Linked DNA regions of Chroococcidiopsis sp. TS-821. The protein of the gene in region 1 interacts with the protein of each later gene in a pairwise test. Links are inferred from orthologs where the notes say so. Each region holds a gene or a part of one and is shown on either strand. Other genes may lie near its edges.

Evidence for each region.
Region 2: the proteins of gyrB (region 1) and gyrA interact in binary tests that used the Escherichia coli proteins (3 or more experiments, as listed by UniProt). The link is inferred for Chroococcidiopsis sp. TS-821 from one-to-one orthologs.

What each region holds. Positions count from the first base shown.
Region 1 is NZ_MVDI01000009.1:146,900-150,127, forward strand. What follows is about bases 182-3,077. They hold gyrB (DNA topoisomerase (ATP-hydrolyzing) subunit B), read right to left. Parts: upstream 2,652-3,077; coding sequence 711-2,651; downstream 182-710. Other genes in these bases: B1A85_RS19220 (Uma2 family endonuclease), read left to right, coding at 182-600; miaA (tRNA (adenosine(37)-N6)-dimethylallyltransferase MiaA), read left to right, coding at 2,784-3,077. Also shown: more of B1A85_RS19220, read left to right, coding at 13-181; more of miaA, read left to right, coding at 3,078-3,228. UniProt on the Escherichia coli protein: DNA gyrase negatively supercoils closed circular double-stranded DNA in an ATP-dependent manner to maintain chromosomes in an underwound state.
Region 2 is NZ_MVDI01000001.1:666,388-669,825, reverse strand. Bases 213-3,318 are described here. They hold gyrA (DNA topoisomerase (ATP-hydrolyzing) subunit A), read right to left. Parts: upstream 3,004-3,318; coding sequence 421-3,003; downstream 213-420. Other genes in these bases: B1A85_RS03205 (hypothetical protein), read left to right, coding at 3,294-3,318; lnt (apolipoprotein N-acyltransferase), read right to left, coding at 213-401. In the rest of the region: more of lnt, read right to left, coding at 1-212; more of B1A85_RS03205, read left to right, coding at 3,319-3,438. UniProt on the Escherichia coli protein: A type II topoisomerase that negatively supercoils closed circular double-stranded (ds) DNA in an ATP-dependent manner to maintain chromosomes in an underwound state.

The DNA.
Region 1 (3,228 bases):
AGGGAGTTGAAAATGCAAACTCAACAACATTACTACACTCCCGAAGAATATTTGGCACAAGAGGAAGTTGCAGCGTTTCGCAGCGAATACCGCGATGGAGAAATTGTGCCGATGACGGGTGGGTCGATTAACCATAATCAGATTGCAGGAAACGTTTATGCTTTTTTGAAGTTTATGCTTCGCCAAACTGATTTCAAGCCATATATTGGCGACCTGCGGTTATGGATTCCTCGTTATCGGCAGTATACTTATCCTGATGTATTTTTAATACAAGGTCAACCTATTTTTCAAGACCAACGTACAGATGTAATATTGAATCCTTGCTTTATCGTTGAAGTCTTATCCAAATCAACAAAAGATCGCGACAGAACTGATAAATTTCGCTATTATCGTTCCATACCAGAGTTTCAAGAATATATACTAATTAATCAATACGAGATTGAAATTGAGCAATATCTAAAATCCGATCGAGATTCTTGGCTATTTCGCGCTTATGAATCTGATACAGAAAAAATCTTTTTTGCTTCAATCAATGTAGAAATGACAATTGCAGAAATCTACGAAAACGTTAACTTTAATTTAGCAGATACACAAGGGTAAGATATCATCAGGCGTACTAGCTTAGTGCATAAATTCGCAGCTAAACAAATAAAGTCCACCTGCGTGGACTTGCTTATAAAAATATGTAGCCCTGAATTCAATCGGAGGGCTTAAATGTCGAGTTCTGTAAGATTTAGGCGCGAACCGTAAGTCTCGATAAATTCACGACGAGGCGCAACGCGATCGCCCATCAAAATTGTGAAAATGCGATCGGCTTCCGCAGCGTCTTCGATTTCTACTTGTTTCATCGTGCGCGTTTCTGGGTTCATGGTTGTTTCCCAGAGTTGTTCGGGCATCATTTCGCCTAAACCTTTGAAGCGTTGAATTGTATAGTTAGCATTATCGGGGAACTCGTGCTGAATGAGATTTTGAAGTTCGCGATCGCTATAGCAGTAGTAATGATTGCGCCCGCGTTCGACTTTATACAGCGGCGGACACGCAATATAAATGTAACCTTGATCGATCAGTTCGCGTTGATAGCGGTAGAAGAACGTGAGTAATAAGGTTCTAATATGCGCGCCGTCTACGTCGGCGTCAGTCATAATCACAATGCGGTGGTAGCGCAACTGCGAAGCATCAAACTCTTCGCCTTTGACACCTAATCCGAGGGCTGTAATTAAAGCTTGGATTTCGGTGTTTTTGTAGATTTTGGCGTCGTCAGTTTTCTCAATATTGAGGATTTTACCGCGTAAGGGGAGGATGGCTTGGAAGCGGCGATCGCGTCCTTGTTTGGCACTTCCACCTGCTGAATCTCCTTCAACGATGAAGATTTCTGATTCGCTGGCGTCTCTAGAACTGCAATCGGCTAATTTACCAGGTAAGGGTGAAGATTCTAAAACTGACTTGCGGCGTACTAATTCGCGGGCGTGACGCGCAGCTTCTGCGGCTTTAAACGCTTGAATTGCTTTATCTAAAATTGCATCGGCGACACTAGGATGAAAATCAAGGTACTCGGTGAGAACTTCGCCAACTAGGGAATCTACAATTCCGCGCACTTCGGTGTTACCAAGTTTTGTTTTTGTTTGTCCTTCAAATTCAGGATCGGGAACTTTAACCGAAATGACTCCTGTTAAACCTTCACGGACATGTTCGCCGCTAAGATTCGGTTCGTTTTCTTTAATTTTGTTCCGCTTGCGGGCGATCGCATTAAGTGTCCGTGTCAGTACAGCTTTTAATCCTTCTAAGTGCGTTCCACCATCAACCGTACGAATGTTATTTGCAAAACCTAAAATATTGTCAGTATAAGCATCCGCTGACCACTGCAAAGCGACTTCAACTTGAACGTTGTTGCGTTCGCCTTGCACAAAGATGATTTCTTCGTGTAGCGGCTGCTTTTCGCGGTTCATGTACGCGACGTATTCTTTAATTCCACCTTTATATTCGTAGGTCTCGACTTTCGGTTCGCTACTTTTGAGGAGATCTAAGCGGCGATCGCTAAATGTAATCTTGACCCCAGCGTTTAAGTATGCTAACTCGCGCAAACGACCAGCTAGTGTGATGTAATCAAACTCGGTTCCCGTAGTAAAAATTGTGGCATCTGGTAGAAAGGTGACAGAAGTTCCTGTTTTTACTTCTTTGCTAGGTTTAACTTGCAATTCTGTTACTGGTACGCCCCGCTCAAAACGCTGGACGTAAACGTGCTTGTCGCGCCATACGGTAACTTCAACCCACTCAGACAAAGCGTTTACGACCGAAATTCCGACTCCGTGCAATCCTCCAGAAACTTTGTAACCACCACCACCAAATTTCCCTCCGGCATGTAATACTGTCATTACAGTTTCTAATGCTGATTTACCAGTTTGGGGGTGTGTATCTGTCGGAATGCCTCGACCATTGTCTGTAACTGTTACAGAACCATCCGCATTTAAGTCCACCTCCACATGCGTGCAGTATCCCGCCAAAGCTTCATCGATCGAATTGTCTACGACCTCGTAAACTAGATGATGGAGTCCTCGCGGACCAGTGGAGCCAATGTACATACCCGGTCTTTTGCGCACCGGTTCCAGACCTTCCAGAACTTGAATCTGATCGGCGCTGTAACTGCTAGTCATGCAAGGTATTCTCCACGAAAATTAAAGTTTGAGCCGCGATCCGACTCAAAAAATAGAAAAACACTCCTAAATTGTAGCATAAAAGCCTTAAAGACGGCTGTAGAGGGATTTTAGAGGAAATTTTTCAGGGGGATGTACCCAAATAATTTTTATCGATCTTGCTTAATCACAATTTGCGGGGCGACAGCAACGGGAAAATCAAGACTGGCGATCGCGCTTGCCAAAAAACTCAACGCTGTCATTCTCAGCGCCGACTCGCGCCAAGTATACCGCGAATTCAACATTGGCACAGCCAAGCCATCAGTTACCGAACAAAACTTAGTACCGCATTATTTAATTGATATCTGCACGCCTACCGAAACTCTTACTGTTGCAGATTACCAAGCGCAAGCACAGACTTTAATTGCTCAGTTTCAGCAGCAAGGGCAAATTCCGCTATTAGTCGGCGGTACTGGGTTATATATTCGCGCAGTGGTACGAGGGTTGAAGATCCCAAGAGTTGCGCCGCATCCTGAATTGCGATCGCAGTTAGAATCACTCGGTCAAACGCAACTTTACAGCATTTTGCAACAAGTTG
Region 2 (3,438 bases), on another replicon or contig:
GTTCCCACACCTCGACTAAACGCTGTCATACACGCAGCCCAAATGGTCACTAAAACTGCGCCCCACAGCGTAATTGCAGTCCAACAAAATAGCGCGATCGCAATACTAGCAAGCCAAGGTACTCCCATCCACGTCATCGGGTGAACGCCGGTAATCCAAGATAAAGCGACACCGTGATACCCGATTCCCCACAGTAAAGCTGAGAGTAATTTGGTTTTTCGCGTTGTGGAAGATGCCACGATTACCCACAAGGGAACTAAGGCAATCCATGCTAAAAACCATGCTTCGACAGGGGCGACGGTTAACCCCATGAAAATACCACTGGCTAAAGCAGGAAAACCAAAGGTGGCTAATGTCCACCTCTGGTGTTGTTTACTCAATTTTGTTTTGACAATCGGCATTTTACTGATTGGTTAGCTCTTAATTTTCTGTCTCAGTTGCATCGCTAACATCAGGTGGAACTAAAGCAACAGCTGCGATCGCATCATCTTCATCTAAACGTTGCACGCGGACGCCAGTAGCCGAACGCGACTGCGGCGATATAGCTTTAACAGCTTGACGAATGATGATTCCGCGACTTGTCACCATCATTAACTCATCATCTTCATTGACAATTCGCAACGCTGCAAGTTGGTCTTTGAAGCCTTTGCGTGATTTGAACTTGGTTGCAATCTTGCCTTTAGTTGCCCGATTATATAATTTAAACTGCGTGACAGGTACGCGCTTACCGTAACCGCCCATCGTTACAATTAGTACCCACGGTCCTTGAGTCCCGTTTTCGAGCAATTCAGAGTTTTCTTCGGTTTCATCTTCATCTTCTGCTTCAGTATCTGCGGTAACGCTGCCATTGAGGTTTGCTAATACTGAACTAGGAAGAATATCCATACCGATCAGTTCATCTCCCTCGCGCAGTTTCATTGCTTTGACGCCACGTGTTGCTCGACCGAGAGGACGTAATTGTTCGTGGTCGGTTCTAAAATGAATTGCCATACCATAGCGCGAACCGATGATAATACTATCTTCGACACGAGCGCGTCGTACCCAACGCAGCTGATCGCCTTCCTCTAAGGAAATGGCAATTAAGCCGTTTGCTCGAATGTTGCTAAAGGCGCTGAGTTCAGTTTTTTTGATGTAGCCTCCGCGTGTCAGCATGACGAGGTATTCGTCACTACTAAATTCGTTAACTGGAACTACCGAGGTAATTTTTTCATCTTTGGGAATCGGTAGCATCTGCACTATCGGCGTACCCCGACTTGTGCGCGAACCGATCGGAATTTGATAAGCTTTGAGGCAATAGACAACACCGCGATCGCTAAAGAATAAAACACTATCGTGGTCGCAGCACGTTAAGAAATGCTCAATTCCGTCGTCTTCTTTCATCCGCGTTGCGGCTTTTCCGCGAGTAGCCCGACTTTGTGCCTCAAAAGCATCGATGGGCATTCGTTTGATGTAACCTTGTTCTGTCACCAGAATTAAAGCTTTCTCGTTGGCAATTAAGTCCGTATCGCCAATTTCGCCCTCATCTGGTTCAATCACTGTTCGCCGCGGTGTTGCATGCGTTGCTTTAATCTGCGTGACTTCATTTTCAATAATTTCCAAGACACGTTCGCGCCGTGCTAAGATGTCACGCAAATCGGCAATCTGTAGCTGTAGTTCTTCGTGTTCTTGGCGAATTTTTTCAGCTTCTAGCGCTGTGAGTCGCCGCAACTGCATTTGCAAGATGGCATCTGCTTGGGCGTCTGATAAACCATAACTTTCAATGAGTTCGTGACGCGCTGTCGGTGCATCAGCTGCATGACGAATCAGTTCAATAATTCGGTCTAAGTTTGCTAAGGCAATCAATAATCCTTGCAACAGATGATCGCGTTCCTCTGCTTTGCGCAATTCATAGCGCGTTCTCCGGCTAATGGCATCGATGCGGAAGTCTAAGAAGACATTGAGAAATTGTTTAATTGTGAGTAGTTGCGGTTCGCCATTGACTAGAGCCAACATATTGGCTCCAAAGTTCGCTTGTAAAGGCGTTTGCTTGTACAAGTTATTGAGAACAACGCGCGGATAAGCATTGTTTTTCAGTTCAATGACTATCCGCATACCGTCGCGATCGCTTTCATCGCGAATATCTGCTATGCCTTCTAGCCGCTTTTCGTTCACCATTTCCGCGATACGTTCGATTAACGCGGCTTTATTCGTTTGATACGGCAGTTCAGTAATCACAATGGCTTCGCGTTCGGGGCGTCCGCGTTGTTCGATAGTTTCAATGTTCGCTACACCACGCATGGTAATTGAACCGCGCCCAGTTGTATAAGCTTCGCGAATACCTCCTGTTCCTAATACCTGTCCTCCTGTAGGAAAATCAGGACCAGGAATATACTGCATTAATTGATTGTCTGTAATTTCTGGATTGCGAATTAACGCAACTAATCCATCGATTAACTCACCTAAATTGTGCGGCGGAATATTCGTCGCCATCCCAACGGCAATTCCAGAAGCCCCATTCAGAAGAAGTTGCGGAACGCGTGCTGGTAAAACTATCGGTTCTTGCTGCGAACCATCAAAATTATCGATAAAATCTACTGTTTCTGATTCAATATCTCGTAGCAGAGCATCACCTGTAAAGGCTTGCAAGCGACATTCGGTGTATCGCATTGCTGCTGGTGGATCGTTATCTACTGAACCAAAATTTCCATGTCCATCAATCAATGGCAGTCGCATGGAAAAATCCTGCGCCATACGCACAAGTGCGTCATACACCGAACCATCACCATGCGGGTGATATTTTCCTAAAACTTCCCCAACGACACGGGCACATTTCCGAAAAGGGCGATCCGACGTTAAGCCCAATTCATGCATTGCATAGAGGATGCGACGATGCACAGGTTTCAGACCATCCCTGGCATCTGGCAGTGCTCGACCTACAATAACGCTCATCGCATATTCTAGGTAAGACCGCGACATCTCATTACGCAGATCAGTCGGGATAATCCTATCCTGAGAGCTTGTCATATTGTGAAAAACTCCAAAAATCTGACATTATCAGTCGTTAAAGTGGAAAAATGCCAAATTATTCCAATTTACTGCTGAATATTTGTTAAATCATGCTACAATTTTAGCACATTTTCCCTACACTCTGTGGGGAAGCTAAAGCCCTACGACGTGCGAGGGGCGCAAGTTCATTCGCGATCGCACTTATGCAATCTCATCAACTCACAAACTGGAAATTTAAGTCTGAAGGTAGTGTGTGCGATCTCAGCGCGTAACTTACACTGAGGCGTGTGTAAATTCAAAGAATTCTTATGGCAGAAAACGAACGACCAGAAGACGTCTTATCACCCGAAGTGTTAGACAAAATTAAGCATCCGCCAGCAATTGACGATACGATGCAGCAGTTGTCTACAGAAGAAGTGATGAATAATCCGGCAATGACACCGCCCACAATCG